4 regions of the Geodermatophilus sp. SYSU D00965 genome follow, and region 1 is predicted to be linked to each of the others. Evidence: riboswitches for the same ligand, from Rfam matches in the RefSeq annotation. Region 1 holds a riboswitch; each other region holds the start of a gene.
The links. Region 1 has a riboswitch for cyclic di-AMP ahead of ACI789_RS15390 (peptidoglycan DD-metalloendopeptidase family protein). Riboswitches for the same ligand answer to the same signal wherever they lie in the genome.
Positions count from the first base shown of each region.

Region 2: another riboswitch for cyclic di-AMP. It lies ahead of ACI789_RS21030 (aggregation-promoting factor C-terminal-like domain-containing protein); the one in region 1 lies ahead of ACI789_RS15390 (peptidoglycan DD-metalloendopeptidase family protein).
Region 3: another riboswitch for cyclic di-AMP. It lies ahead of ACI789_RS11820 (transglycosylase family protein); the one in region 1 lies ahead of ACI789_RS15390 (peptidoglycan DD-metalloendopeptidase family protein).
Region 4: another riboswitch for cyclic di-AMP. It lies ahead of ACI789_RS16415 (C40 family peptidase); the one in region 1 lies ahead of ACI789_RS15390 (peptidoglycan DD-metalloendopeptidase family protein).

Region 1 covers NZ_JBJGYQ010000015.1:56,654-64,225, reverse strand. The annotation lists gene ACI789_RS15395 (maleylpyruvate isomerase N-terminal domain-containing protein) at 1-716, shown strand, start outside; gene ACI789_RS15390 (peptidoglycan DD-metalloendopeptidase family protein) at 750-1,952, opposite strand; cyclic di-AMP (ydaO/yuaA leader) riboswitch at 1,984-2,078, opposite strand; gene ACI789_RS15385 (MFS transporter) at 2,417-3,679, shown strand; tRNA gene ACI789_RS15380 (tRNA-Ile) at 3,670-3,743, shown strand; gene ACI789_RS15375 (hypothetical protein) at 3,860-5,353, opposite strand; gene ACI789_RS15370 (epoxide hydrolase family protein) at 5,486-6,727, opposite strand; gene ACI789_RS15365 (thioredoxin family protein) at 6,774-7,572, opposite strand, start outside.
Region 2 covers NZ_JBJGYQ010000026.1:26,688-34,259, reverse strand. The annotation lists gene ACI789_RS21045 (AmiS/UreI family transporter) at 92-838, shown strand; gene ACI789_RS21040 (FMN reductase) at 903-1,526, opposite strand; gene ACI789_RS21035 (LLM class flavin-dependent oxidoreductase) at 1,523-2,668, opposite strand; cyclic di-AMP (ydaO/yuaA leader) riboswitch at 2,863-3,026, shown strand; gene ACI789_RS21030 (aggregation-promoting factor C-terminal-like domain-containing protein) at 3,261-4,148, shown strand; gene ACI789_RS21025 (hypothetical protein) at 4,361-4,570, shown strand; gene ACI789_RS21020 (class I SAM-dependent methyltransferase) at 4,567-5,202, shown strand; gene ACI789_RS21015 (flavin-containing monooxygenase) at 5,230-6,729, shown strand; gene ACI789_RS21010 (SDR family NAD(P)-dependent oxidoreductase) at 6,726-7,571, shown strand.
Region 3 covers NZ_JBJGYQ010000010.1:155,111-162,682, reverse strand. The annotation lists gene treY (malto-oligosyltrehalose synthase) at 1-1,961, shown strand, start outside; cyclic di-AMP (ydaO/yuaA leader) riboswitch at 2,281-2,423, shown strand; gene ACI789_RS11820 (transglycosylase family protein) at 2,426-3,004, shown strand; gene ACI789_RS11815 (hypothetical protein) at 3,025-5,433, opposite strand; gene treZ (malto-oligosyltrehalose trehalohydrolase) at 5,555-7,306, shown strand; gene ACI789_RS11805 (dihydrofolate reductase family protein) at 7,308-7,572, shown strand, end outside.
Region 4 covers NZ_JBJGYQ010000016.1:123,035-130,606, forward strand. The annotation lists gene ACI789_RS16395 (transglycosylase domain-containing protein) at 1-51, shown strand, start outside; partial or broken gene ACI789_RS16400 (YhjD/YihY/BrkB family envelope integrity protein) at 75-857, opposite strand; gene ACI789_RS16405 (phytoene desaturase family protein) at 919-2,475, opposite strand; gene ACI789_RS16410 (hypothetical protein) at 2,506-2,685, opposite strand; cyclic di-AMP (ydaO/yuaA leader) riboswitch at 2,886-3,029, shown strand; gene ACI789_RS16415 (C40 family peptidase) at 3,045-4,088, shown strand; gene ACI789_RS16420 (YrdB family protein) at 4,240-4,620, shown strand; gene ACI789_RS16425 (hypothetical protein) at 4,598-5,143, opposite strand; gene ACI789_RS16430 (DUF3817 domain-containing protein) at 5,358-5,684, shown strand; gene ACI789_RS16435 (serine hydrolase domain-containing protein) at 5,696-7,021, shown strand; gene ACI789_RS16440 (hypothetical protein) at 7,062-7,572, opposite strand, start outside.

The sequences.
Region 1 (7,572 bases):
CCGCGCTGGCCGACCTGGTCGCCTCGGCGCGGGCCGGCGGGGCCGGGACGCCGCCGGACGTCGACGCCACCAACGCCCGGGTGACCGCCGCGCACCGCGACGCTCCCCGCGCGGAGGTGCTCGAGGCCCTGCGCCGCAACCGGGACGCCACCGCCCGCTACCTGTCCGACGAGCCGGTCGAGCTCGACACCGCCCCGGCGGTCGCTGTCGTCGGCCGGCTGCCGCTGCTCAGCGTCGTCCTGGGCCAGGCCTACGAGCTCGCCGTGCACGGCCTCGACCTGGCCGACGCGGGGGCGCCACCGGTCCCCGCGCCGGTGCTGCAGGCGGGCCTCGCCGCGCTCGCCGACGTGACCGGCGCGCTGGCGGCGGCGAGCGGGATCACCGGGGGCGCCGGCCTGGCCACCCCGGACGGCGGCTGGCGGTTCGCCGCCGACGAGGACGGCTGGACCGTCCGGCGGCTGCCGCCCGGCCGGCCGACGGGGACGGCGGTGGAGGCGCCGGCCGATCTGCTGCTCGAGGCGGCGTCCGGCCGGGTCAACCCCGTCGTCGCGGTGGCCCGCCGCCGCCTGCGCGTGCACGAGATCAGCGGGCTGCTGGCGCTGGCGCCCATCGTGCAGTCCGCTCCGGGCATCCCCGGCGGGCCGATCCTGCAGCTGGCCGCGCAGACCCTCGGCGGCGTGGGCGGGCTCCTCGGCCGGTTGCGGGGCCGCCGCTAGCCGGACCGGGGCCCGGCGGTCAGCAGCCGCCGGTCAGCAGCCGCCGGTGGCGATGCCGTGCTCGTGCAGCCACGGCACCGGGTTGACCCGGCTGGCGTAGAGCCCGCCCTGGTGCACCTCGAAGTGCAGGTGCGGGCCGGTGGACTGGCCCTTGTTGCCGACCTCGGCGATCTGCTGGCCTGCGGTCACCACCTGGCCGGCGCTGACGAAGAAGCGGTTCACGTGGCCGTAGAGGGTGATCTGGCCGTCCCCGTGCTGCACGTACACCGCCTGCCCGAACCCGCTGGCCGGGCCGGCCTGGAGCACGACGCCGTCCTCCGGCACGTGGATCGGGGTGCCGATGGGCGCGGCGATGTCGATGCCCTGGTGCTGGGTGCCCCAGCGCGCGCCGTAGCAGGAGGTGACCCGGCCGGCGGTGGGCATGGCGGTGGCGCTCTGCGCGGCGGACACCGCCTGCGCCTGCGTCTGGCGCTGGTCCCAGGCCGCGCCGGGGTCCGCGGCACCCTGGGCGGCGAGCAGCCGCTCCCCCGCCTGCCGCAGCTGCTCCTCCAGGGAGGCCTTCTCCGCGGTGCGGGCGTCGAACTCCGCCTGGGCCGCGGCCAGGTGGGCGTCGGCGGCGGCCTGCGCCTCGTCGGCGGCCCGGGCGGCCCCGTCGAGCCGGGTGACGGCCTCGCCCGCGGCGCGGTCGGCCTCCGCGACCCGCTGCTGGACGGCGAGGAACTCCTGGAGCTGGGCGGCGCGGTGGTCGCCGATGACCTCCATCGTGGCGGCCTGCTGCAGCAGCTCGGTCGGGTTCTGCGCGTCGAGCAGGAGCTCCATGTCGCCGTACCGGGTGTCGCCGCCCATGTAGGCCCGGCGGCCCAGGTCACCGATGGCCTGCTCGGCGCCGACGACGTCGGCCTGGGCGTCGGCGAGCTCGGCGGCGGTCCGCTCGGCCTCGGCCTGCGCCTGGGTGAGCTGGGCGCGCGCGACCAGCGCGGCGTCCGCCGCGGCCTCGGCCTCCACGGTCATCCGCTGCAGCTGCTCCTCGGCGGCGCGCACCTGCTCCCCGATGCGGGCCACCTGTGCGGTCAGCTCCTCCTGCTCGGAGGAGGCGGGGGTGGCGGGCGCGGCGAGCGCGGCCGGAGTGCCGGCCAGCAGACCCGCTGCAGCGGCGGCGACGAGCAGGGCCCGGCGGCCTCGGCGGGGGGCGGTTGCACGGTCGAGCAGGCTGGTGCGGTGGTGCAGGGTCGCCAAGGCGACGGTTCTCCCATCCTCGCGGCCGCCTACCGGGTTAGCTGACGGGTTCGGGCCGGACGGCGCCCTACCCGCCCGCGCGCAGCGCAGGCAGGACTCACCCCAGTGGATCGGTGGGTCCCCGGTCCGCCTCGACCCCGAGGGGCCTGCGGCGGTTCGGCGGGGCCTGGCCGAGGCCCTCGGTTCCCGAGGAGCTGAGCCCGGCGAGGCCGTCGGGAAAGCTACTACGGATGCGACAGGGGGTCACGATCGGGTAACACCCCCGGCGCGCCTCCTTGCCCGGGAGGGTGACCCCCGGCTACGGCCCGTGCCCGGACGACCCCGCTCCGCTGAGCCCGGACGCTACCGGCCGGCCGGAGCGGGCACCCCGTCGCCCACCTGCACCGACTCCGGTAGACGTGGTGCGTGCCCCCGACCGCGAGCGCGCGCCGTGCCCGCGCCCGAGGACGCGGCGGACCGTCGGCGTGAGATCCCGCACACGATCCTCCGACACGCCGCCGACACGCCGGGCCCGGCGGCGCGGCCTGGTGGTGCTGTGCGCGACCGAGATCACCAGCTGGGGCGTCCTCTACTACGCCTTCCCGGTCGCCCTGCACGACATCACCGCCGACACCGGCTGGTCGGCGCCGACGGCGTCGGCGGCGTTCTCGGGGGGACTCGTGGTCTCCGCGCTGGCCGGGATCCCGGTGGGCCACTGGCTCGACCGGCACGGGCCCCGCCGGGTGATGACGGCCGGCTCGCTGCTCGCGGTGCCCGCGACGGTCGGCATCGCCCTGGCGCCGAGCTACGGCTGGTTCCTGGCGGCGTGGCTGGTCGCCGGCGTCGCGATGGCCGCAGTGTTCTACCAGGCCGCGTTCACCGCGCTGGCCCGCTGGTACGGGGAGGACCGGGTGCGGGCGCTCACCGCCCTGACCCTGGCGGCCGGGCTGTCCAGCACGGTGTTCGCGCCGCTGACCGACGCGCTGCTCGCCGGCCTCTCCTGGCGGCAGACCTACCTGGTCCTGGCCGCGGTGCTGGCCGTCGTCACCGTCCCGCTGCACGCCGTCGTCCTGCCCGCGGCGTGGGCCCGACCGCGGTCGGGCACCCCGGAGGGCCACCGCGGGGTCCCGCCCGAGGTCCGGACGGCGGGGTTCCTGCTGCTGGCCGCGGCGCTGACGCTCACCGCGTTCGGCCTCTACGCGGCCAGCCTCACCCTCATCCCCCTCCTGACCGGCCGCGGGTTCTCCAGCACCCTGGCGGCCACCACCCTCGGCCTGCTGGGCGCCGGACAGCTCCTCGGCCGGCTCGGGTACGCGCCGCTGGCGCGCCGGACCTCCCCGGCCGGCCGCGCCGTGGTCATCGTGCTGGCCTCGGCCGGGACGATCGCCCTGCTCGCCGGGCTGCCCGGACCCGCGGCCCTGCTGGTCACGGCCTCCGTGCTCGCCGGTGCCGCGCGCGGCGCGGGAACGCTGCTGCAGGCCACCGTCGTCGCCGAGCGCTGGGGCGCGGCCCGCTACGGCACGGTCGGGGGGTACCTGGCCGCGCCGATCACCCTCGCCACCGCCGTGGCGCCGTGGGCGGGGACGGCCCTGGCCGAGGTCCTGGGCGGCTACCCCGCCGCGTTCTGGGTGCTGGCCGCGCTCGTCCTCGGGGCCGCCGGCGCCGCCGTCCTCAGCTACCGCGGGGAGGGCGGCCACGGGGGCACGCCCGGGACGGCGTCTGGCAGGCTGGAGGCTCCGGGGCGGTAGCTCAGCCGGTCAGAGCATGGGACTCATAATCCCTGGGTCGTGGGTTCGAGCCCCACCCGCCCCACCCTTGTTCTGTGCTATCTCGGCTGGCGCTCGAGGCGTCTCGGTCGATCCTCGACACCCTCGTCCCATCGAGGCCTCGGCTGACCCGTTCCTGGCCCGGACGCGGATCTCTCAGTGTCAGGCCACGTCCGCCGACCTTCCAGCGCCGTCGGCCTCCTCGGAGAGACAGAGCGCGCGGTACTCGGCCTCCAGTTGCCGGTCGCGCTCGGCCCGCTCACGGTGCGCCCGCCGGACGGAGATCCCTCCCCACACCGACGTCCCGATGACACCGAGCGCCAGGAGGATGCTGAGCAACCCGCCGACGAGGGTCGAGGACCACGGATCCAGCACGTCGATGAGGACGACGAGCAGAACGAGCAACACCGCCCACGCTGCGCCGACCTTCCACGGAGAAGGCATCGGCTCGACCTCCAGGCCCGCGTCCTGCCAGGCCCGCACTCGACGATGCTCCTCCACCTCCCGCATCCCCAGCGCGGCGAGCATGACCGCGCCGGCGAGCAGCATCCCGCCACCCACGACGACCGCGATCAGCGGCTGCACGGCGCTGGCGCCCTGTGCCGACGGCCGGACCAGCGTCCAGGCCACGATGACCATGCCCAGCGCGAAGCCGGCCGCCCCGATTGCGAGGGCGAGGAGATCGAGACGCTGGGACGCCGGGAGGACCGGTGCGGCCGCCAGGCGTCCGGCGCGGTACGCGCGAAGGAGCACGCCAGCGGCCAGGGCCACCGAGGCCACCGTCGCCACCAGCGTCGGCGGCAGCTGCCCGTCCGGCAGTTCGGGGAGGTGCTCCCCCAGCCACGCCGACCCCTGGCCCAGGAGGTCGAGGTGCTGCGCGATCCCGTTCGCCGGGAAGAGCAGCAGGCCCAGCCCCAGCGCCCAGCGCACGCCCCGCCGTCGGTCCGCGGGCAGGCCGCGCTCGAACGTCCGCCAGAAGCGCCGGAAGACCGTGACGGTCGCGGCAACCAACCCGACGAGCAGGCCCACATCGGCCCCCGCGCCGGCGAACTGGAGCAACGGCTGCCCCGACCAGCCGATCCCGGGAACCAGCAGCCAGAGGAAGAGGCTGCCCAGCACGGCGACCAGACCAGCCGTCGCCGTCGCCGTGAGGGCGACACCGACGACGTTTCGAGCGATCTGCGGACCGACGTGCGCGAGCCCGAGCCATGCCAGGCGGAGCCGACCCGCGAGGAGCCACATCCGCCACTCCGCGATGACCAGGTCCAGGGTGCCGACCGTGCGTGCCGTGGCGGTGAGCGAGGTCAGGAACGCCTCCTGATGCCGATGGCGCTCGCCGGCGAGTCGTTCGAGGTACGCGTCGGTGTCCCGGGAGCCGGTGAAGACGGCGAGAGCGGAATCGAGCTGGTCACGCAGGGCGGGGTCGAACTCGCGGTTCTGCTCCTCGAGCCGGACCAGCCGCGCCCTGCTCGCCAGACTCAGGGGCGTGATCCCGGGCCGGTCCCCCACGGCGAGCTCGTCCTCGAGCACCTGGGCCAGGCGTCTGGCCGGGAGCCCGTAGGCGTAAGCCGTCCCGGCGCAGGCCACCAGCCCGGCCAGGAGGAGGCACACCGGCCAAGCGAGAACCAGGCTGGCGATGAGGATGGCAGTGTCCACGGGGAGCTCCTCGGTCTCGCGGCGGGGAGCGCAACCGTAGGTGGGGCTACCGACAGTTCCGGAACAGCCGCATCTCGCGCCCGATCCTGAGGCCTCGGCGACGCTGTGAGGCCTACGGGCGGCCGGCCGTGGTCAGCCCCGCGCTCGGGGGATCTCGGGTCCGCGCAGCGACCGGAAGCCCGCGCGGAGCTCCTCGGCGAAGAGCTGCGGCTGTTCCCAGGCCGCGAAGTGCCCGCCCCGGTCGACCCGGTTGTAGTGGATCAGCCCGGGATAGGCGCGCTCGGCCCAGCTGCGCGGAGCCTCGTACTGCTCGCCCGGGAAGACGCTCACGGCCACCGGGATCCGCACGCCCTTGGCGTTGAAGAAGCCGCCCCGGTACTCCCAGTACAGCCGGGACGCCGAGACCCCGGTGTTGGTCAGCCAGTAGAGCGTGGTGTTGTCGAGGACCTCGTCCCTCGTGAGCTCGCCCGTGGTGCTCGTCGTCCGGTCCAGGGCCGCGACCACCGCCGCGGCCGGCTGACCGTCGGCGTCGTTGTGGTCGAGGAGCCACGCGGCCAGGCCGACCGGTGAGTCCGCGATGCCGTACAGCGTCTGCGGCCGTGCCGCCATGTACCGGGCGTACTCGACCTGCGTGAAGGTGCGGGCCAGTTGTTCGTAGGCGCGCCGCTCCTCGGCGGAGAGCCCGGATGGCGGCGGAGCGCCGGCCTGGAGCGCCGCATCGACGTCGGCCGGGACGGTGGCCGGCATGTTGGTGTGGATGCCGAGCAGCCCCTCCGGCGCCTGCAGCCCCATCTGGTCGACGACGAACGCACCCCAGTCGCCGCCCTGGGCGACGTAACGCTCGTAGCCGAGGCGCTGCATCAGCTCCGCCCAGGCACGCCCCATGCGCTCGGGACCCCACCCGGTGCTCGTCGGCTTGCCCGAGAAGCCGTAGCCCGGCATCGACGGGACCACCACGGAGAAGGCGTCCGATGCGCTCGCGCCGTGCGCCGTGGGATCCACGAGCAGGTCGATGATCTTGAGCTGCTCGATGACCGAGCCCGGCCAGCCGTGGTTGACCACGAGCGGCAGCGCGTCGTCGTGCTGCGACCGCACGTGGATGAAGTGGATGTCCAGGCCGTCGATCTCGGTGATGAACTGCGGGAGGGCGTTGAGGCGCGCCTCGCACCGGCGCCAGTCGTAGTCGGTCGCCCAGTGGCGTGCGAGCTCCTGCATCGTCGCGAGCGGCACACCCTGCGACGAGTCGGGCACCGTCTCCCGATCGGGCCAGACCGTCGCGGCGACGCGCCTGCGCAGTTCGGTGAGGGCCTCGTCCGGCACGTCCACCCGGAACGGGCGGATCGCCCGGCCGGTCTCCTGTGCGACTGCGGTCATGGCTGTCTCCCGTTCCTCTCCGTAGGCGGATCCGAGTCCGGCCGGCCTAGCCGAACGTGAACGCGAAGGCCCGCACGCCGGGGTCGGAGAACGCGATCTCGAACGTGCGCGGGACGACCGGGCCGCGCTGGCGCACCAGCTGGTACAGCCGCGGCTCGGTCACCGTGCCGGCCCCGTCGGCGTCGACGTCCTCCCCCGCGTCGGGTCCCGGTGGCCGCCCGTCCAGGCGCACCTCGAACCGCGCCCCGCCGTCCGGCGGGGCGAGGACCAGGTGCAGGTCCCGGGCGGAGAACCGGGCCACGAGCCGGCCCCCGGCCTCGTCCAGCAGGACGGCGTCCGGCTGCACCGTCCACCCGCCGGCCAGGGCCCAGGAACCGGTGGCCAGCCGCGCGGGGGCGGTGTACCGACGGGGGACGCCGGCCACCGCGGGCTCCGGGGAGGCGAAGCCCTCGGTGCGCTCGGCACCGAGGTAGTTCTCCGCCGAGCCCAGGTCGGCCCAGTCGGCGGCGGCCTCGATGCCCCCGGCCGCCTCGACGGTGACCGGTGCGGGGAGCCGGTCGCCGGCGCCGGCCTCGCCCAGCAGCTGCCGGATGGCTTCCTCCGACTCCTCGTAGGCGCCCTCGCCGAAGTGGGTGAAGCGGATGCGCCCCTGCGCGTCGACGACGTAGAGCGCGGGCCAGTACATGTTGGCGAACGCCGTCCAGACCGCGTAGTCGTCGTCGATCGCGACCGGGTAGGTGATGCCCCGGTCCCGCACCGCCCGGCGGACGTTGCCCTCGTCGTGCTCGAACCCGAACTCGGGGGTGTGGACCCCGAGCACCACCAGGCCGGCGTCCCGGTAGGCC
Region 2 (7,572 bases), on a different contig from region 1:
GCTCCGGCCGCTCGCCGGCGGCGCGCCGCGTCGCCGGCATCCGTCACGGGGGACATCCGCACCGTTGCGGGACCCGAGGAGATGAGTGCACATGGGAGCTGTCGGACTGCTGTACGTCGGAGCCGTCCTGATCGTCAACGGCCTGATGCTGCTGGGGAGGGTGGACCCGCGCGCGGCAGCGCCGCTGAACCTGTTCGTGGGGGCGCTGCAGGTGTTCACCCCCACGTACCTGATCCTCACCTCGGGCGGGGACCTCACCGCGATCCTGTCCGCCGGGGGCATCTACCTGTTCGGGTTCACCTACCTCTACGTCGGGATCAACCTGCTGGGGAACCTCGACGGCACGGGGCTGGGCTGGTTCTCGGCGTTCGTGGCCGTGTGCGCGGTGGTGTACGCGGGCCTGAACTTCTTCTACTTCGTGCCGCGGGACCCCGGGTTCGGCGTCATCTGGCTCTACTGGGCCGTGCTGTGGGCGCTGTTCTTCCTCGTCCTGGGGCTCAAGCGGGAGGAGTTCACCCGGTACACCGGGGCGGTCGCCATCGTCGCCGGCACGCTGACCACGGCGCTCCCGGCGTTCCTGATCCTGACCGGCTCCTGGGCGCAGTACAGCGGCGTGTGGGCGGTCATCCTCGCCATCGTCCTGGCACTGAGCCTCGTGCTGCCGTACCCGCGGCTGCGCGGGCGCCCGGAGCCGGCCGTCCCGCCGTCGGCACCGATCCCGCAGGGCGCCCCCGAGGCGCCCGAGGGCGTGCCGGTGGCGCGGCACTCCACCGAGCGCGGCGGCGTCGGCACCCCGACGCCGGGCCCCTCCGGGCGGACGGGCGGCCCGTCCACCTGACCGCGACAACCGCGTCGGGCCCCCTCCGCTGCTGCGGAGGGGGTCCGACCGGTGGAGGGCGCTGTCAGGCGCCGCGGAGCAGCTCCTCGAAGGAGGGCACGTCGTCGAACGGGTCGGCGGGACGTCGAGCGGCCGCCGGCCGACCGGCGACCAGGTCGGCGAGCTCGCCGGCGGCGCGGTCGATCCGGCCGGCCAGCGCCTGGTCGACGCCCCCGGCACCGGCCCAGTCCTCGGAGGCGGCGAACACCCCGGTGGGGACGGCGACGGCGCGCAGGTACGCGAACAGCGGGCGCATGGCGTGCTCGAGCACCAGCGAGTGCCGGGCGGTGCCCGCGGTGGCGCCGAGCAGCACCGGCGTGCCGGTGAGCGCGTCCTTGTCCAGCACGTCGAAGAACGTCTTGAACAGGCCGCTGTAGGAGGCGGAGAACACCGGGGTCACCGCGATGAGCCCGTCGGCGCCGACGACGGTGTCGACCGCCGCCTGCAGCGCGGTGTTGGCGAACCCGGTGACCAGTGCGTCGGCGAGGTCGCGGGCGTGCTCGCGCAGCTCGACGACCTCCACGGTGGCCTCGTCGCCCCGCTCGCGCAGGGCGGCGACGGTGGCGGCGGTGAGCCGGTCGGCCAGCAGCCGGGTGGACGACGGCGTCGACAGCCCCGCGCTGACGACCGCCAGGGTGCGGGTGGTCACCGGGCGGTCACCTCCTCGGCGGTGCGCCCGGTGACGTCGTCCCCGGCGGCGTACACGGTGCTGTCCTGCCCGCCCCGGGCGGCGACCAGCGAGGCGTGCGTGGGGGCGTCCGGCACGTGCGCCGGCTTGAGCGCGGCGAACTCGCGGCGGAGCACCGGCACGACCTCCTCGCCGAGGATGTCCAGCTGCTCGAGCACGGTCTTCAGCGGCAGGCCGGCGTGGTCGACGAGGAACAGCTGCCGCTGGTAGTCGCCGACGTAGTCACGGAAGCCGAGGGTGCGCTCGATGACCTGCTGCGGGCTGCCCACGGTCAGCGGCGTCTCCCGGGAGAAGTCCTCCAGCGACGGGCCGTGGCCGTAGACGGGCGCGTTGTCGAAGTACGGCCGGAACTCGTTGACGGCGTCCTGGCTGTTCTTCCGCATGAACACCTGCCCGCCCAGGCCCACGATCGCCTGGTCGGCGGCGCCGTGGCCGTGGTGCTCGAAGCGGCGGCGGTAGAACTCGACCATCCGCTGGGTGTGCTCCTTGGGCCAGAAGATGTGGTTGTGGAAGAAGCCGTCGCCGTAGTAGGCGGCCTGCTCGGCGATCTGCGGGGAGCGGATCGAGCCGTGCCAGACGAACGGCGGGACGCCGTCCAGCGGCCGCGGGGTGGAGGTGAAGCCCTGCAGCGGGGTGCGGAACTGGCCGGACCAGTCGACGACGTCCTCGTCCCACAGCCGGCGCAGCAGCGCGTAGTTCTCCACCGCCAGCGGGATGCCGTTGCGGATGTCCTGCCCGAACCACGGGTAGACCGGGCCGGTGTTGCCGCGGCCCATCATCAGGTCGACGCGACCGTCGGCGAGGTGCTGCAGCATCGCGTAGTCCTCGGCGATCTTCACCGGGTCGTTGGTGGTGATCAGCGTGGTCGCCGTCGACAGCTGCAGGGTGCTCGTCCGCGCGGCGATGTGCGCCAGCGTCGTGGTGGGGGAGGACGAGAAGAACGGCGGGTTGTGGTGCTCGCCGAGGGCGAACACGTCGAGCCCGACCTCCTCGGCCTTCTGCGCGATCCGGAGGACCGCCTTGATCCGCTCACCCTCGGTGGGCGTGCGCCCGGTCGTGGGGTCGGTCGTGATGTCGCTGACCGAGAAGATCCCGAACTGCATCTCGTGCTCCAGGTGATTGAGAGCGCAACTACTGCTGCGTGCAACAGTGCCACGGCCTGGCTATTCCGCTGCGGGCGACTCCCGCGCGCGAGGTACCTCACGCAACGGATGTGACCGCCGGGATTGTCACGGGACGGTAACGGCCCCTACGGTGGCTGACGTCCGGTTGGTCGAGCCTCCCATCCCGGGAGCCTGGCTGGACGCCGCCGAGTCGTGTCCGCACCGCTGCGGGCGCGAGCCGGGGACCCACCGCAGTACTGGGGTGAATCCTGCCCGCCGAGCCTCGCTCGGAGGGCAGGTAGGGCACCTTCCCGCCCGAACCCGTCAGCTAACTCGGTAGGCGGCCACGGAAGGAACGGAGAGCACCCGCTTGCCTCACCCACGGGCCCTCGCGGCCCGCAGGGTCACCCGGCCGCGCGCCCCTCGCGCTTCCTCCTCGGCCCGCTGACCCCGCCAGCCCGCGACCGCCGGCGCCCGCGCGTCCCTCGCTGACCGCGCCCGGCACCCCACACCGACCACAGCACCGGGCTGTCCTCGCCGAGACGAGGACCGGTCCCGCGCGCGCCCTCACGCCCCCGGAGCACCACACCCGATGTCCCGCCGCACGCCGCACGACCTCCGCCCGGCCGACGCCGTCCGCACCGAGCCCGCCACCCTGGAGCTCGCCGCTTCCGAGCCCGCCACCGCTGAGCTCCCCGCCGAGCTCGCCACCGAGACCACCGCCCGCCGCCGGCTGCGGCTGCCCACCCGGGGCCGCCGTCCGGCGATCCTGCTGGCCACCGCCGCTGCCGGTGCCGTCGCGGTCAGCGTGCTGACCACCGGTCAGCCGGCCGCCGAGGCCGACGCCGCGACGGTGAGCGCGTCCACGAGCGTCGCCGAGCAGCTGGGCCTCACCGGCTCCTCCGCCGCCGCGACGTCGGACGACCTCGCCCCGCTCGAGGAGCTCACCGCCTCGCGCAGCGAGCGCGAGGCCGCCCAGGCCAGCGCCGCCCAGGCGCAGGCCGCGGCGGACCAGGCCGAGCTCGACCGCCAGGCCGCCGAGAAGGCCGCGGCGGAGAAGGCCGCTGCCGAGAAGGCCGCCGCGGAGAAGGCCGCCGCCGAGCAGGCCGCCCGCGAGGCCGCCGAGCGCCAGGCCGCCGAACAGGCCGCGCGGGCCGCCGCGCCCGCCCGGGCCGCGGCCGCCCCGGCGAGCGGCGGGTCGTTCAAGGACTACGCGATGAGCAAGGTCGGCAGCGCCGACCAGTTCTCCTGCCTCGAGAAGCTGTGGGGCAAGGAGAGCGGCTGGAACCCCAACGCGCAGAACCCCTCCAGCACCGCCTACGGCATCCCGCAGTTCCTCGACTCGACCTGGGCCGGCACCGGGATCGCCAAGACCTCCGACGGCTACCGCCAGATCGACGCCGGCCTGATCTACATCGACAGCCGCTACGGCTCGCCGTGCGGCGCCTGGGCGCACTCGCAGTCCACCGGCTGGTACTGAGCACGCACCCCGTCCCGGGTCCGGGACGGGCAACACCAGCAGCGCCGTCCCGCGCGACGCGCACCGAGAGCCGCACGCCTCCCAGGGAGGGGTGCGGCTCTCGGCGTCCGGGGGCTGGGGCACCCTGGTGTCCGGCTCCCGTCGGCGACGGGGCGGTCGCGAGCGAGACACCGTCGGTGGGTCCACCGACGCCGACACCAGGGAGACGCAGCGTGGGCCGGCGTTCCGTCGAGCAGGCTCCCGGGCCCGGGGACGCCGCCCGGCCACCCGGGCGGGCGCCTCGTGAGCTGCCGGCCGCGTGGGACCGGCCCATCTCGACCGGCAACCTGCTGGCCGACTGCGAGCGGTGGTGCCGCGACCACCTGCCCCGCCGGGAGCCGCGCCCGCCGGACGCGACGCGGGTGGTGGACTCCCAGGCGTGAGACTCGTCCCGTCCCGGTTCGTCCGCGCCCACACCCAGGTCCGCCGGCCGACCTGCGTCCCGGAGGTCCGGCTGCACGTGGCCGACGACGTGGTCGCCCTGTGGGAGGCGATGGAGGCCGACGGCGGCGCCGGTGAGGCCCCGCCGTTCTGGGCCGCGGCCTGGCCGGGCGGGCAGGCCCTGGCACGGTTCGTGCTCGACCGGCCGGCAGTGGTGGCCGGGCGTGCGGTGCTCGACCTGGGTTCGGGCAGCGGGCTGGTCGCCATCGCCGCCCGGCTGGCCGGCGCCCGCTCGGTGCTGGCCAGCGACGTCGACCCGTTCAGCCGGACGGCGATCGGCGTCAACGCCGGACTCAACGGCGTCCCGGGGGTCGGCGTGACCGGCGACGTGCTCGGCCGTGACCTCCGTGGCATCGACGTCGTCCTGGCCGGGGACGTCTGCTACGACCGCGAGATGACCGAGCGGGTGCTGCCCTTCCTCGACCGCGCCCGCGCCCGCGGGGTCGAGGTCCACGTGGGCGACCCGGGCCGGCCGTACCTGCCGCACGACCGGCTGGTCGCCGAGGCGGTGTACGAGATCCCCGAGACGGAGGGCCCCGGTCTGCGGCGGACGACGGTCTGGCGCCTGCCGTGACCCCGCGTCGCGGATAGGGTCGCCCGCGTGACCGCCGAGACCGCCGCCGAGCACGTCGACGTCCTGATCGTGGGGGCGGGCCTCTCCGGCATCGGCGCCGCGTGCCACCTGCAGCGCGAGTGCCCCGACCGCAGCTACGCCGTCCTCGAGGCGCGGGAGGCCGTCGGCGGGACGTGGGACCTGTTCCGCTACCCCGGCGTCCGGTCGGACTCGGACATGTTCACCCTGGGCTACTCGTTCAAGCCCTGGACCTCGGCGCGGGCCATCGCCGACGGCCCGTCGATCCGCGCCTACGTCCAGGAGACCGCCCGCGAGCACGGGGTCGACCGGCACATCCGGTTCGGCACCCGGGTGGTGTCCGCCGAGTGGTCGACCCACGAGGCCCGCTGGACGGTCACCGCCGAGCGCACCGACACCGGGGAGCCGGTGCGGCTGACCTGCTCGTGGCTGTCGGTCTGCTCCGGCTACTACCGCTACGACGAGGGGTACCGGCCGCGGTTCCCCGGCGAGGAGCGGTTCCGCGGCCCGATCGTGCACCCGCAGCACTGGCCCGAGGACCTCGAGTACGCCGGCACGCGGGTCGTCGTCGTCGGCAGCGGGGCCACCGCGGTCACCCTGGTGCCCAGCCTGGCCGAGTCCGCCGCGCACGTGACCATGCTCCAGCGCACGCCCAGCTACGTGATCTCCCTGCCCGGCCGCGACGCGCTCGCCGACGCGCTGCGCCGCTGGCTCCCGGCCCGCGCCGTCTACCCCGTGGTCCGCTGGAAGAACGTGCTGACCTCCACGGCGTCCTACCAGTTCAGCCGCCGGCGGCCGGCCGCCATGCGGCGGTTCATCCAGCGGCTGGCCGGCAAGCAGCTGCCACCGGGCTTCGACGTCGACACCCACTTCGGCCCGCCGTACGACCCGTGGGACCAGCGGCTGTGCCTGGTCCCCGACGGCGACCTGTTCCGGGCCGTCCGCGAGGGCCGGGCGTCGATCGTCACCGACCGGATCGCCGGCTTCACCGAGACCGGGATCGCCCTGGAGTCCGGCGCGGAGCTGCCGGCCGACCTCGTCGTCACGGCCACCGGGCTGAACCTGCTGCCCATCGGCGGGATGACCCTCACCGTCGACGGCGAGCCGGTCGAGCTCTCCGAGCGGGTCTCCTACAAGGGGATGATGATCTCCGGCGTCCCGAACCTGTCGATGACGATCGGCTACACCAACGCCTCCTGGACGCTGAAGGCCGACCTCGTCGCCCGCTACGTGTGCCGGCTGCTGCAGCACATGGCGGCGAGGGGGTACGCGACCTGCACGCCGGTCGCGCCGCCCGGCGGCGGCACCGAGCCGTTCATCGGACTCGACTCCGGCTACGTCCGGCGCAGCCTCGCCGCCCTGCCCCGGCAGGGCTCCCGGGCGCCGTGGCGGCTGCACCAGAACTACGTCCGCGACGTGTGGCTCCTGCGGCGCGGCCCGCTGGAGGACGAGGGCGTCCGCTTCGCGCCCCGGCGGCCGGCCCGCGCGGCCGAGGAGGTCGCCGCGTGAGGCTCGCGCCCTACCGTTTCGCCGGCGGGACGGCGGTCGTCACCGGCGCCGCCGGCGGCATCGGCGCGGCCCTCGCGCAGGGGCTGGCGCGACGGGGCAGCTCCCTGGTGCTGCTCGACCGGGACGCCGAGCGGCTGGCGGCGGTCGCAGCGGGGATCCGGGCGGCCCACCCCGCACTCGCCGTCACCACGTACGTCGCCGACCTCGCCGACCCCGCGGACACCCACCGCGTCGCGGGTGCCGTCGCCGCGGCGCACCCGGAGGTCACCCTGCTGGTCAACAACGCCGGAGTGGCCCTCGCCGGGCGCTTCGACCAGGTGACCCTCGAGGAGTTCGACTGGGTGCAGGAGGTGAACTTCCGGGCCGTCGTCCGGCTGACCGCCGCTCTGCTGCCGGCGCTGAAGACCCATCCCGGCTCGCACCTGGTGAACGTGTCCAGCCTCTTCGGGCTGATCGCCCCGGCCGGGCAGGCGGCCTACGCGGCCAGCAAGTTCGCCGTCCGCGGGTTCACCGAGGCGTTGCGCTCGGAGCTGGCCGAGGACGGCGTCGGCGTCACCTGCGTGCACCCCGGCGGCATCCGCACCCGGATCGCCGAGGACGCCCGCCTGGGCTCGGGCGTGCCGGCCGAGGAGGGGGAGCGGGGCAAGCGGGAGTTCGCCCGGCTGCTCACCATGGACCCGGCGAAGGCCGCCGAGGTCGTCCTGACCGCGGTCGAGCGGCGCCGGCCCCGGCAGCTGGTCGGCTGGAGCGCCGTCGTCCCCGACCTGCTGGCCCGGCTCACCCCCGGTTCCCACGGCCGGGTCCTGGCCGGGCTCACCGCGCTGACGGCCCGCCGCCGCTGAC
Region 3 (7,572 bases), on a different contig from region 1:
TCGACTGGGACTTCGGCGGCGGGAAGGTGCGGATCCCGGTCCTGGGGTCTGCGGACGACGTCGAGAAGCTCGAGGTCGTCGACACCCCCGACGGCCCGGAGCTGCGGTACTACGACAACCGCTTCCCGGTCGCCCCCGGGACCGGCGAGGGCACCCCGCAGGAGGTGCACGCCCGCCAGCACTACGAGCTGGTCGACTGGCGGCGGGCCGACACCGACCTCAACTACCGGCGGTTCTTCGCGATCAACACCCTCGCCGGCCTGCGCGCCGAGGACCCGGCGGTCTTCGAGGCCACCCACCGGCTGGTCCTGGAGCTGGTGGACGCCGGTGCGGTCGACGGCCTGCGGATCGACCACCCGGACGGGCTGGCCGACCCCAAGGGCTACCTGGACCGGCTGGCCGAGGCGTCCGGCAACCGGTGGACGGTGGTCGAGAAGATCCTCGAGCCCGGCGAGGACCTGCCGGAGAACTGGGCGACCGCGGGGACGACCGGCTACGACGCCCTCGCCGAGGTCGACGACGTGCTGGTGGACCCGGCCGGCGAGGCGGCGCTGACCGCGCTGGACACCGAGCTGTCGGGCCGGGCGGTCGACTACGGCGAGCTGGTGCACGACTGCAAGCGCGAGGTCACCGACGGGATGCTCGGCTCGGAGGTGGCCCGCCTGGTGCGGGTGATCGGCGAGCTGCCCGGCATCTCGCGGGAGCAGCAGACCGAGACCCTCGCCGAGCTGCTGGCGAGCTTCCCGGTCTACCGCACCTACCTGCCCGACGGCCGGGAGCACCTGGCCGCGACGGTGACCGCGGTCCGGGAGCGCCGTCCCGACCTGGCCGGTGCGGTCGACGCGCTGTACCCGGTGCTGGCGCAGGCCGGCACCGAGGCGGCCACCCGCTTCGAGCAGACCAGCGGCCCGGTCATGGCCAAGGGCGTGGAGGACAGCGCGTACTACCGCTGGGCCCGGTTCGTCGCGCTCAACGAGGTGGGCGGCGACCCGGCCCGCTTCGGCAGCACGGTCGCGGAGTTCCACGAGGCGCAGCGCCGGCGGCTGGAGCGCAAGCCGGCGTCGATGACGACCCTGTCGACGCACGACACCAAGCGCAGCGAGGACGTGCGGGCGCGGCTGGCGGTGCTCGCCGAGCTCCCCACCGAGTGGGCGCGGCTGGTGCGCCGGCTGCTCGACCTGCACCCGCTCGCCGACCGGCCGATGGCGCACCTGGTGTGGCAGAACCTGGTCGGCGCGTGGCCGTTGTCCCGGGAGCGGGCGCACGCCTACGCGGAGAAGGCGGCGCGCGAGGCCGGGACGTCGACGACCTGGACCGATCCGGACGAGCAGTTCGAGGCGCAGCTGCACGCGCTGGTCGACGCCGCGTACGACGACCGGGCGACGCAGGCCGAGATCGAGGAGGTCGTCGCGCGCATCGCGCCGCTCGGCCGGTCGAACTCGCTGTCGCAGAAGCTCCTGCAGCTGTCCATGCCCGGTGTCCCGGACGTCTACCAGGGCACCGAGCTGTGGGACCTCTCCCTGGTCGACCCGGACAACCGCCGTCCGGTCGACTACGACCTGCGCCGCCGGCTGCTGGCCCGGCTCGACGAGGGCTGGGTGCCGCCGGTCGAGGAGGAGGGCGCGGCGAAGCTGCTCGTGGTCTCCCGGACGCTGCGCGCCCGCCGCGAGCACCCGGAGTGGTTCGCCGGGTACGAGCCGGTCGAGGTCACCGGGTCCGCCGCCGAGCACGTCGTCGCATTCGACCGGGGGTCCGGGGAGCAGGACGGGGTGGTGGCCGTCGCGACCCGGCTCCCCGCCGGGCTGGCCGCCGCCGGCGGCTGGGGCGACACCGCGCTGCAGCTGCCGAACGGCGCCTGGCGGGACCTGCTCACCGGCGGCCGGCACGTCTCGGACGCGGCCGGGCTGCCGGTCGGCGCGGCGCTGGAGCGGCTGCCGGTCGCGCTCCTCGTCCGGGACTGAAGAAGGACCCCTCTGCCCCCCCGTCACTCGCAGGCTCGTGGCGGGACCCTGCAGAGGGGCCATGGAGGGTGGCCGCTCCGGCGCGTCACCAGGCTCGTGGCGGGACCCTGCAGAGGGGCCTAGAACGACGTCACGGGACTCACGACGGAGAGTCGTCGGCCGGGGGCGGTGCGCCGCCCCCGGCCCGGCCTGTCGCGCCACGCCGGGGCGGCACGCCGGTGCCCGCGCGCGGACCGGGACGTCCGCCCCTAGCGTCCCGCGCGTGCTCCGGCTGTCCGGCCGGGCACGGCGCCGTCCCGCCCAACCCCGTCCGGCGGCGTCCGCCTCTGCACCAACCGTGGACGGGGGTGGGGGACCCACCTACGGCGCTGCGCGCGCCTGGGGGTGAAGCCGCGTTCCGCGGCCGGGCACCGATCGCCCGAACCCGACAGCTAACCCCGCCGGCGGTCGATCGGAGGACCTCCATGCCCCAGCACGACCGATCCCGCACGCCCTCTCGCGCCCTGCGCCGCGGCGCCGTCGTCCTCGCCGGCGCGGCCGCCGTCTCCGCCCTCGCCCTCCCCGGATCCGCCTCGGCCGCGGAGCACAACTGGGACGGCGTCGCGCAGTGCGAGTCCAGCGGGAACTGGCACATCAACACCGGCAACGGCTACTACGGCGGGCTGCAGTTCAGCGCGAGCACCTGGGCGGCCTACGGCGGCCGGGAGTTCGCGTCCAACGCCCACCTGGCCAGCAAGGCGCAGCAGATCGTGGTCGCCGAGCGCACCCTCGACGGGCAGGGCATCGGCGCCTGGCCGAACTGCGGGCGGTACCTGACCGGCGGCTCGTCGGCGCAGGCGGCCGCACCGGCGCAGGCGGCGGCACCGGAGCGGGCGTCGCGCGCCGACCGGGCGGCGTCCGGGAGCTACGTCGTCCAGGCCGGGGACACGCTCGGCACCATCGCCGCCCGGCACGGCATGGGCTGGCGCGAGCTGTACGCGCAGAACCGCGACCGGGTGGCCGACCCCGACGTGATCCGCGTGGGCCAGTCGCTGGTCGTCTGAGCCCGCCGTCCGCGCGCAGGTCACGGGGGGCCGGGCCGGCCCCCCGTGACCTGGCCGGCGCCGCGCAGCGGCAGCGGTCGTCGAGCCGTGGCCGCGCCCCGGGCGACGCCGACCGCCAGCGGCCAGTCCGGGTCGGCCCAGTAGCGGCTGTGTGCGTACAGCGGCGGCTCCGGCGCGGACTGGTTGGTCGGGTCCGAGGCCACCGGGTCGAGCAGGCGCCATTCGCCGCCGCAGACCCGGCGCAGGGTGCGGGGATCGCGCCAGTCGTCCTCCGGACCCTCGTCCCAGAGCCGACGTGACCGCAGCGGTCCGGTCTCCGGCGTCCGCTCCCAGCTCCGGACCGGCCCGGCGACCGGGTCGGTCTCGCGGAACAGGCTCACCCAGCGCTCCCCCCAGGTGTCGCTCAGCCAGCGGAGCACGTCCGGGCCGACGTGCGCGGGGAACGCGCGGCAGAACTGCATGCGCAACTGGGAGCCGAAGGTCACCAACCCGACCCTCGGGTAGAGCTCGGGTGCGATCGAGCGCAGCGCGGCCAGGCCGATCAGGCTCCCCTGGCTGTGCGCGGCCACGACCACCTGCTCGGCGTCCCCCTCCGCGGACAGCAGCCACTCGATGCGGTCGACCAGCGCCGGGACCGCCACCTGGGAGTACGCCGCGGGTACGAACGGGTGCGCTGCCCGGGGCCAGAACGCGATCACGTCCCAGACGACGTTGACCCTGCGCCGCCACTGCGCGCCCTCCGGCGCCGACCCGAACGCGCGGGACCCCATGACGGCGACCGCGACGGCGAACAGGAACAGGACACCGGAGCCGAGGCCGACCAGCCCCCGCGCCCAGGGCCCGTCAGTGGTGACCGCGCTGGCCCAGCCCCACGGTGGAGGCAGGTCCCCGGGAGCGCACGCGGCACGGTCGCACCCGCCCCGCACCTGCTCGGCGACGGCGGCGAGCGACAGGGCCCACGCGACGACGGCCGCGACGACGAACGCCGGCGCGAGGGCGTTCTTCACCCGGGCGGCGGACACCGCGCGTGCCACCCGGTCGAGCCCGGCGTCCGACAGGCGCGGGCGGTCGGCGCCGTCGGGGGTGTACATGGCCACCACGACGTCGCGGCGTCGCCGGGCGGCGGGGGTGCGGCGCGACCACGCGAGGACGCCGACGACGGCCAGGAGCGCCACCGCCACGCCCCAGCCGTAGGCGATCCGCTGCAGGTACGTCGGGACCTCCACGCCCGCCGCCAGCACCGCGTTCAGGGCGACCTGCGCCAGGTACGCCGTCCCGGCGGCCAGGCCGATGGCGAGGAAGGAGCCCACGGTCGCGGCCAGCCCGCCGGCCCAGCCGCCGGCCAGTCGCCGCAGCCGGGCCGGGGTCGCCGGGTCCTCGGGCGTCAAGGCGGCCAGGACCAGCACGGTGCCGGCGAGGCAGGCCAGGGCGAGCAGGACGGCGGCGGAGAGGCCCGCGGTCGTTCCGTCCGCCCAGGGCAGGGACCGGCCGGACGCGGCCGACGTCGGGCCGGACCGCCAGACGGTGCCCCCGCCGGCCACGAGGAGCAGGCCCGAGGCGGCCAGCACCAGCAGGCTCAGCCAGCGGGCGACGCGTCCCCACGCACTGCCGGCGACGTCCAGCTCCGTGCGGCTGGCGCCCGGCGCGTCACCGAGCAACGCGACCAGTGCCACGGCGACGGCCAGCACGCCGGTCGACCACCGCGCCCACCCCACCTCCCCCGCCGCCGCGAACCCGAAGCAGGCCAGGAGCGCGAGGGAGGCGGCCACGTGCAGCCGCCGCAGGACCGGGGCGTCGGGGTCGCCGCGGAAGAAGTCCGGCGAGGAGAACCCCGGTCGCGGCCCGCGGGTGCGCTGGTGCCGGCCCGGGTCGGCGAACGGGCTGTCCGGCGCCGCAGGCCCGGCACGGTCGGTGCCCAGACGGGAGAGCACGAGGACCACGACGGCGGTTCCGGCGAGGCCGAGGACGACCGGCTCGGGGCGCCCGCCCCCGAGCGGGAGATCGGCCCGCTGCCCCAGCGCCTGCCAGGCCAGGAGGTCGACGACGCCGATGACCACCGACAGGACGAACACGAGGGTCAGCAGGAGGCCCAGGACCCGCAGGACACCGCCCACCAGCGCCCGGGCGATCCGCCCGGCCCGACCCTGCGCCGCCGGGAGCATGAACTGCGCCGCGTTGACGATGCCGAACGGGACGAGCAGCAGCCAGAGCGCCCGCCAGCGGGAACCCGAGGTCAGGCGCCCCCAGTGGAAGGCCTCGAGCACCCGCCCGTCGTCCTCGGGTGGCAGCGGGGTGTGGTCGGGCCCGGTCCGGCGCACGTGCGCCACGGAGCCGTCGCCTCCGGTGGCCGCGACGTGGTCGGTCTCGAGCATCTCGCTCTCCGGCGTCCCACTGACGCCGTGCACGCGCAGCTCCACCCACGTCGCCATGGCGGTCCCCCAGCCCGGCGCACCGGTGGACGTTCCGCGGTTGACCGCCGGGTTGGCGGGAATGCTGGACCTGCCTCCCCACGAGGGGAAGGCAGATCCGTGCGCTCCCGGAGGTCCCCGTATGTCTGCACCCGTCGAGTTCTCCGTCTGGGCACCGGTGCCGAAGCGGGTCCGGCTCCAGGTCGACGGCACGGTGCACGAGATGCGCCGGGACGACGGCGGCTGGTGGCGCGCCGAGGTCGAGGCCGGGCCGGAGGCCGACTACGGGTTCCTGCTCGACGACGACGAGAAGGTCTACCCGGACCCGCGCTCGCGGCGTCAGCCCCAGGGCGTGCACGGGCCCTCCCGCCGGTTCGACCCGTCGGCCTACCGGTGGGTCGACTCGGCCTGGACCGGGCGGCCCCTGGCCGGCGGCGTCGTCTACGAGCTGCACGTCGGCACGTTCACGCCGGAGGGCACGCTCGACGCCGCGATCGCCCGGCTGGACCACCTGGTGGAGCTCGGCGTCGACTTCGTCGAGCTGCTGCCGGTCAACGGCTTCAACGGCACCCACAACTGGGGCTACGACGGCGTCCTCTGGTACACGGTGCAGGAGGAGTACGGCGGCCCGGCCGCCTACCAGCGCTTCGTCGACGCCTGCCACCAGCGGGGCCTCGCGGTGATCCAGGACGTCGTCTACAACCACCTCGGGCCGTCGGGGAACTACCTGCCGCTGTTCATGCCGATCTTCAGCGAGGGCGCGAACACGTGGGGCAACTCGATCAACCTGTCGGGGCCGGACTCCGACGAGGTGCGGCGCTACGTCATCGACAACGCGCTGATGTGGCTGCGCGACATGCACGTCGACGGGCTGCGGCTGGACGCCGTCCACGCGCTGGTCGACGAGCGGGCCACCCACGTGCTCGAGGAGATGGCGCAGGAGGTCGACCGGCTCTCGGTCGCCGAGGGCCGGCCGCTGACGCTGATCGCCGAGAGCGACCTCAACGACCCCCGCCTGGTCACCCCGCGGGTCGCCGGCGGCATGGGGCTGACCGCGCAGTGGAGCGACGACTTCCACCACGCGCTGCACGCGACGCTGACCGGCGAGGGGCAGGGCTACTACGCCGACTTCGCCGCCGCGGGGGTGGCCGGCCTGGCCAAGACGCTGACCGGCGCCTACTTCCACGACGGCGCGTGGTCCAGCTTCCGCCGGCGGCACCACGGCCGGCCGGTCGACACCGCGCTGCTGCCCGGCTGGAAGTTCCTCGGCTACCTGCAGGACCACGACCAGATCGGCAACCGGGCCGTCGGTGACCGCATCTCGGCGTCCCTCTCCCCCGGGCTGCTCGCCGTCGGGGCCACCATCGTGCTCACCAGCCCGTTCACCCCGATGCTGTTCATGGGCGAGGAGTGGGGCGCCGGCACCCCGTGGCAGTTCTTCACCAGCCACCCGGAACCGGAGCTGGGCAAGGCCACGGCGGAGGGCCGGATCGGGGAGTTCGCCGAGCACGGGTGGGACGCCGAGGTCGTGCCCGACCCGCAGGACCCGGAGACGTTCACCCGCTCCACGCTCGACTGGTCCGAGCCGGAGCGGGAGCCGCACGCCCGTCTGCTCGCCGTCCACCGGGCCCTGCTGGCGCTGCGCCGCGCCCACCCGGACCTCGTCGACCCCGACCTGTCGCGGGTCGAGGTCAGCTGGGACGACGCCGACCGCTGGCTGGTCCTGCACCGCGGCTCCCTGCGCATCGCCGCCAACCTCGCCGGCGAGCCCCGCGAGATCACCCTCGACCGCCCCGCGGTCGACGTCCTCTTCGCCACCGGTGAGGTCCCCCACCTGGACGGTGCGACGGTGACGCTGCCGCCGGAGAGCGCGGCCGTGCTCACCACCGCCTGACGTGCGCCGGCTGGTCCCGGGGCCGGCGGAGGACCTGGACGACGCCGCCCTGGCCGAGGCCTACCGGCTGCCGGCCGGGCGGTCGCTGCGGGTGGACTTCGTGGCCTCGCTGGACGGCGCGATCACCGTCGGCGGGCGCAGCGCGGGGCTGGGCTCGCCCGGCGACAAGCGGGTGTTCCGGACGCTGCGGGCCCTGGCCGACGTGGTGCTGGTCGGGGCCGGGACGGCCGCGACCGAGGGCTACCGGCCGGTCGCCGCGGACCCCG
Region 4 (7,572 bases), on a different contig from region 1:
GAGTCCGACGGCGGGGAGGTGTTCGAGGGCGGCTCCGACGACGAGGGGTGACCGGCACGCAGGCGCTCGTCGAGGGACTGGGTGAGCAGCCAGCCCCCGATGACCACCAGGTGCAGCAGGAACAGCCACAGGCTGATCGCCACCACCGCGCCCACCACGGTCAGCCCGCCGAACGGTGCCCCGAGGGCCAGGGGCAGCGCCAGGAACAGCACGAAGCCCTGCAGGAAGCCCGACAGGCAGGCGGCGGTGAACAGCGCGCCCGAGACCAGGGCCGGCCAGCGCAGCCGCCCGGCGGCGACCACGCCGAAACCCCACAGCAGCGGCACGGTGAGCGCGAAGAGGACCGTGTAGTAGCCCACCGCCAGGCTGCCCAGCCGGTTGCCCCGCTCGGTGAGCTCGACCATCGCCGAGGCCGCCAAGAGCAGCGGGTACAGGAGCAGGGGGGTGGCGGCGACCAGCGGCAGCCCCAGCAGCCGGCCCCGCCAGCCGGTCAGCGTGTCCCGGCGCGGGGTGAAGCGCAGCAGCGCCCGCCGCAGGCCCTCGCCGTAGAACGACAGCGGCAGCAGGGCCAGGACGACCTCGAGCAGCCCCATCCCCACGCCCGCCCGGACCAGCGCGCGCAGCGCCTCGGGCGCACCCAGCTGCGCCGGGAGCAGCCCGGCCAGCCGCCCAGCGAGGTCGCGGACGGTGCCCGCGGAGGTGACCAGCGCGGTCAGGCGGACGGCGACCAGCAGCAGCGGCACCACCGCGATGCCGGCGTAGAAGGTCAGCCCGGCCGCGATCAGCGCGAGGTCCCGGCCGTGCAGCCGCCGCGCCGCGCCGCGGATCAGTGCCCGGGTCTCCCGCCGCAGGTCCACCCGCCCATGGCACCAGGTCCGGGCCGATCCCGCCGGACGGGGTCCTGCTGCCGGTCCTCCCTCAGCGGCGGTCGAGCAGCGCGCGGGCCGCGGCGTACCCGCCCAGGCCGCTCACGGCCCCGCCGCGCACCGTCCCGCCCGAGGAGGCCGCCACCACCCGCGGGTGCGCCGTCGCCGCGCCCCAGGTGCCGACCTCGGCGGGCGTCGCGGCGACCGGCCAGGACAGGTCGCCGTGGAAGATGTGCCCCCCGGGCATCGCCAGCGACTCCTCGACGTCCAGCGGCGAGGCGGCCTGCAGGCAGGGTTCGCCGGTGGCGTCCCGGACGAGGCAGTCCAGCAGCGGCTCCTCCAGGTGCGCGTCGAGCTGGGAGACCACCCGCCGCACGGCCTCCCGGCGGGTGCCGACCGGGTCCTCCCGGAACAGCGCCGCCGGGGTGTGCAGGCCGAACAGCGTGAGCGTCTGGTGGCCGGCCGCCCGCTCCTGCGGCCCGAGGATCGACGGGTCGGACAGCGAGTGGCAGTAGACCTCGAACGGGATGACGTCGGGCAGCCGGCCGGCGGCGGCCTGCGCGTGGGCCGCGTCGAGCTGGCCGGCGGCCTCGTCGACGTGGAACGTGCCGGCGAACGCGACGGCCGGGTCCACCCCCGACCGCAGCCGGGGCAGCCGCGCCAGCACCATGTTGACCTTGAGCTGGGCGCCGTCCGGGGTGGTCCGCGGGGCGACGCCGAGCAGCCGGTCGAGGACGGCGGGCGCCGCGCCGGAGACCACCCGCCCGGCGTCGACCGCCCGCTCGGTGCCCTCGTCGTCGGTCCAGTGCACGGTCACGCCGTCCGGACCCGGGTCGAGCGCGGTGACCGTCGCCCGGGTCAGCAGCTCCGCTCCGGCCCCGCGGGCGGCGGCGGCCATCGCCCCGGTGACCGCGCCCATCCCGCCGACGGGCACCCGCCACCGGCCGGTGCCGTTGCCGACCAGGTGGTACAGGAAGCAGCGGCCGGCCAGGCCGTCGGCGGCGTGCACGTCGGCGAAGGTGCCGATCAGCCCGTCGGTCAGCGCCACCCCGCGGACGACGTCGTGGGAGAGCTCGTCGGCGACCACGTCGGCGAGCGGCCTCTCGGCGAGGTCGTGCCACAGCTGCGGGTCGCGCAGCCGTCCGGCCAGCTGGTCGGGGGAGAGCAGGGGCTCGGTCAGCGTGGGGGCGAGGTCCTCGGCGAGGTCGGCCAGCCGGCCGTAGAAGCGCCGCCACCCGGCCAGCTCGTCGTCGGACCCGGTGAGGTCCCGGAAGGAGGCGGCGGTGGCGGGCCCCTCGTCCCGCTCGACCAGCAGGCCGGTGTGCCCGGGGACGGCGGTGTAGGAGGCCACCGCGCGGTCGGCCAGGGTCACCTCCAGCCCCAGGTCGGCGACGATCCGGTCGGGCAGGAGGCTGACCAGGTACGAGTACGCCGACAGCCGGACGTCGACGCCCGGGAAGACCTGCCGGCTGACCGCGGCGCCGCCGACCTGCTCGAGCCGCTCGAGGACCAGCACCGACCAGCCGGCGCGGGCGAGGTAGGCCGCGGCCACCAGGCCGTTGTGACCGGCCCCGACGACGACGGCGTCGTACCTGCTGCGTGCGCTCACCCGGCGGACCGTAGCGGGTCCGGCGGGTGCTCAGCCGCCCTGCGTGGGAGCGTTCTCGCTCTCCGAGCAGTCAGCCCGGTTGCTGCCGGCCTCGGCGGCGCCGCAGTCGGTGGTGCCGCGGTCGACGTCGGTGTTGGAGTTGTTGGTGCTGCTGCACCCGGCGAGCGCCCCGGCGATGGCGAGCACGACCAGAGGTCGCTTGAGATCCATGGAGGGCACATACCCGCCATCGCGGTGGCGACCCCACGTGTCTCTTCCGCCACAGCCGCCCCGGGGACCTGCGCGGTCGAGTCGAGAGTCCACGAAATCACAGGCCGGTAATTGTCACGGCAGGGTCACGGCGCTTACGGTGTGTGCGTCCGCCGGGGCGCTCCGTCACCGCAATGGGTGACACCCCGCGGTCGCCGCCGAGCCGGTTCCCTCCTCCCCGGGGGAGCCGGGCCGGGGACCCACCGCAGCACTGGGGTGAAGCACGCACGGCCTCGGCCGGGCGCGCCGGGCGCCTTCCCGCCCGAACCCGTCAGCTAACTCGGTAGGCGGCTCGTGGAAGAACGGAGAGCCGCCACACCATGGCGTCCGCTCGCGCCGCCCGGCGCGCTGCCCTCGTCCTCGCCGCCGCCGTCGGCGTGGCCTTCGTCCCGACCTCGGCCGGTGCCGAGGAACCGGCCACCGCCCAGGAGGCCGCGACTCTGGTCGCCGCCCGCGGGCACGACCTCGAGGTCGTCACCGAGCAGTTCAACGAGGCCCGCGAGGCGCTCGCCGCCCAGCAGGCCGCCGCCCAGGCCGCGGCGGCGAAGGTCGCCGACGCGCAGGCGGTGGTCGCCGCCGCGCAGCAGCAGGTGACCGGCGTCGCCCGAAGCGCCTTCACCGGCGAGAGCATGGGGTCGCTGCAGGCGCTGATGACCAGCGGCTCGGCCGACGAGTTCGTCAACCGGGTGACCCTGCTGCAGACCGTCGCCGGCCACCAGGGCGAGGTGCTCGGCCAGGCGGTCGCGGCCGGCGAGGCCGCCACCGCGGCCCAGGCCGAGGCCGACCGGGTCGCCGCCGAGGCACAGCAGTCCTACGACGCGGTCGCCAAGCAGCAGGCCGACCTCCAGGCCCAGATCGCCGAGTACCAGGCCGACTACGCGCGGCTGACCGCCGACGAGCGCCGCGCCGCCCTGGCTGCCGCGGCCACCGCGCACGGCGGCGAGGAGCGGGCCAGCCGCGGCGAGCGTCCGGCGTCGACCGGCGGCTCGGCGCCCGTCGTCGCGGCCAGCGGTTCGATCCAGGCGGTCATCGACACGGCCATGGCCCAGCGCGGCAAGCCCTACGTCTGGGCGGCCTCCGGCCCGGGCTCCTACGACTGCTCCGGCCTGGTGCAGTACGCCTTCCGCGCGGCCGGGATCAGCCTGCCGCACTCCAGCCGCATGCAGTCGCAGATGGGCCAGCAGGTCTCCCGCGCCGAGGCGCGCCCCGGTGACCTGGTCGCCTTCTACAGCCCGGTGAGCCACATCGGCATCTACATCGGCAACGGCCAGATGGTGCACGCGCCGACCTCCGGCGACGTCGTCAAGGTCGCCAGCGTCGACGTCATGGGCGCCACCCCGCAGTTCAACCGCATCGCCGGCTAGCGGCTGCCCCCCGGAGCCCCCGGAGCCCCCGGAGCCCCCGGACGCCACGTGCGTCCGGGGGCTCCGTCGTGTCCGGGACTTGACGGTCCCGGCGCCGGGTGTGAACACTGCTCTCGTATCAGAGCGTCGTTCACCACGGAGGGGGCCCGAGATGGTGCAGGCATGGCAGTGGACCTGGGCGGGCGTCGCCTTCGCCACCGAGCTCGGCGCGCTGGCCGCCCTCGGCCTGTGGGGGTGGAGCGCCGGCGGGACGACGGCGCTGCGGTGGCTCCTGGCCCTCGGCGTCCCCCTGACCGCGGCGCTGCTGTGGGGGCTGTTCGCCGCGCCGCAGGCCGTGGTGCAGGTCGCGGCGCTCGCCGTCCTGACGAAGGTGGTGGTCTTCGGGGCCGCCGGCGCGGCCCTGCTCGCGGCCGGGTCGCCGCGCGCGGCCGCCGTCCTCGTCGTCGCTGCGGTGCTGGGCAGCGTGCTGTCCGGGCCGCTGACCGCGCAGCCGGCGCCCCAGGCCGCGGTCAGCGCGCCGCCGGCCGGCTGACCTCCTGCAGCAGCCCCCAGACGAACCGCGCCCGGACCCCGCCGGGCAGGTGCACCTCCCAGCGGGTGACCACGCCGGGGTCCACGCTCCGCGCGCCCGGCAGCCCGACGACGTCGTCCAGGACGTGCTCCCACACCCGCAGCCGGCCGGCCGTGGCGCGAGGCACCGGCGAGCCCGGCGCGCGCACCAGGTGCTCCTGGAGCACGGAGCCGCCGGGGGCGGAGAGCACCTCCCAGTACAGGTGCGGCCAGAGCGGCAGCGGCCAGCGGCGGACCTGCAGGTCCAGGTCGCCGAAGCGGCGGTCCTCGAGCTCCTCGGGCGGCCCGAGGACGGCGGAGCGCAGGGCCAGCCCGCGCGGTGCCCGCGGCGAGTGCTGCAGCGCCTGCCACCGGGTGTGCGCGGCGTGCGCCTCCGCCCGGGTGGCGCCGACGCGGGGCAGTGCCTCGGCGACCAGGTCGGGGCGCAGGTCGGCCATGCGGCGCAGCAGCACGAGGCAGAACTCCCGCCGCGCCAGCCCTCGCACGGTTCCCGACCCTGCCACGGGTCGGCCGACGGTCCCGGGAGCACCGCAGCGGGCGCTGCGGGCGCTGCGGGCGAGGAGCGGACCCGGACCGGAGGACGAGGAGGAGCGGGGGCGCCGGGTGCGGGCACCGTCACACCCGCGGGCCGGGACCATCGGGGGCCGGCCCGCGTTGGACCCCCTGGACCTGCACCCGACCGGAGGACCCGCGCTCCCGATGAACCCCCGCACCGCCGCCACCGCGTTCCGCGTCGTCGCCGTCGCCGAGGCGCTGTCCTGGCTGGGCCTGCTCAGCGGCATGTACGTCAAGTGGGTCCTCGGCACCTCCGAGGTGGGCGTGCAGGTGTTCGGTCCGATCCACGGCGGGGTCTTCGTCGTGTACTGCCTGCTGGCGCTGCTCTGCGCCCGGGTGCTGCGGTGGTCCCCGGTCACCCTGCTGCTGGCCCTCGCCGCCTCGGTGCCCCCGTTCGCCACCGTCTGGTTCGAGCGCTGGGCGCGGCGCACCGGCCGGCTGCCGGGCCGCGAGGTCGCGGCGGCGAACTAGCGTCTGGGGCCATGCCCGAACCGGTCCTGCCGTCCACCGCCCGCACCCTGCTCGCCCGCACCGCCCGGGTGCAGCGCGAGGGCCGGGCGCCCAGCCTGGTCGCGGGCGTGGTCCGCGGGGGCGGGCTGGCCTGGTCGGCCGGGCGCGGGGACGTCCCCGAGCCGCACACCGACGTCCAGTACCGGCTGGGCTCGATCAGCAAGACCGTCACCGCGGTCGCCGTCCTGCGGCTGCGGGACGAGGGACGCGTGGACCTCGACGACCCGCTCGACCGGCACGTGCCGGGCACGCCGCTGGGGGACCGCACCGTCGGCCAGTTGCTGGCCCACCTCGGGGGAGCGGCGGCGGAGAGCCCCGGGGGCTGGTGGGAGCGGACGCCGGGCGTCTCCCTGGAGGAGCTCGACCTGGACGACGAGCACGTCGTCCTCGGGGCCGCCCGCCGGTTCCACTACTCCAACCTCGGGTTCGGCCTGCTCGGTGAGCTGGTCGCGCGGCAGCGCGGCCGGGCGTGGGAGGACGTCGTCCGCGAGGAGGTCTTGGCCCCGCTCGGCATGACCCGGACGACGCCGCGCCCGGCGGCTCCGGCCGCACAGGGGCACGCGGTGCACCCGTGGGCCGACGTCGTCCTGCCCGAACCCGAGCACGACGCCGGCGTGATGGCCGCCGCGGGCCAGCTGTGGGCGACGCTGGCCGACCTCGCCCGGTTCGCCGTCTTCCTGCTCGGCGACACCGGTGACGTGCTGGACCCGGCCACGCTGGAGGAGATGACGGTGCCGGGCGGCGTGGACTCCTCGGTGCCGGGGTGGTCGGCCTACGGGCTGGGCCTGCAGGTCATGCGGGTCGAGGGGCGCACGCTGGTGGGGCACGGCGGGTCGATGCCGGGGTTCCTCGCCGGGGTCTTCGTCGACCGGGAGGAGCGGACCGGGGCGGTGTCGCTGGCCAACGCCACCAGCGGCCCCGAGCCGGTGGTGTTCGGGCTGCTCGCCGACCTGCGGGCGGCCGAGCCGCGGATCGTCGAGCCCTGGACCCCGGCGCCGTCCCCCGTGCCGCTGGAGGACCTCGGGATCTGGTACTGGGGGCCCGCGCCGCACGTGCTGCGCGCCCTGCACGGCGGGCTGCTGCACCTGGGGCCGCTGCCGGGCCGGCCCGGGCGGGCGAGCCGCTTCGTCCGTCAGGACGACGGCACGTGGGTCGGGCTGGACGGCTACTACGCCGGCGAGCCGCTGCGCTTCGCCCGCGACCACCTGGACCTGGGCACGTTCGTCTTCACCCGCACGCCCTACGACCCGGAGGCCCCGGTGCCCGGCGGCGTGGACGAGCGCGGCTGGCGGCACTGAGCCGCCGACTGAGCCGCCGGCCGATCCAGGCGCGGTCGGTCTAGGCGCGGTCGAAGGCGTCCATCGTCGTCTTCAGCACCGCGCCGTAGACCAGGTGCGGGACCAGGTCGCTGACCCAGTCGGTGGTCGACCACGTCCGCGGGTCGGTGATCCCGAGGGCGGTCATCGGGCCGTTGGCGGCGACCAGGATCCCGGCCGTGGTGAGCAGCGTGCCGACCAGCGGCTGGGACCGGAACCCGGCGGCGCGCGCCAGCCCGACGACGACGCCGACACCCACGCCGGCGACCAGGCCGGTCAGCGGGCCGAGCCCCTGCACCCGGTTGTCGCGGGTCTCGCCCTCGCCGGGGATCGGCAGGTGCACCTTCTCGGCCAGCTTCTCCACCGTCTGCTCCGGGGTGGAGCTGGTGCCGCGGCCGCGCACGGCCATGTCGACGTAGGTGACGGCGTTGAGGGCGGTGCTGGCCGCCGCGCCCGCCGCGGCCCCGCGCAGCGCCCATCCGGGCACGCTGATGCCGCGCCGTCCCTTGCCGATCGTCCCCACCGGGGTGCGC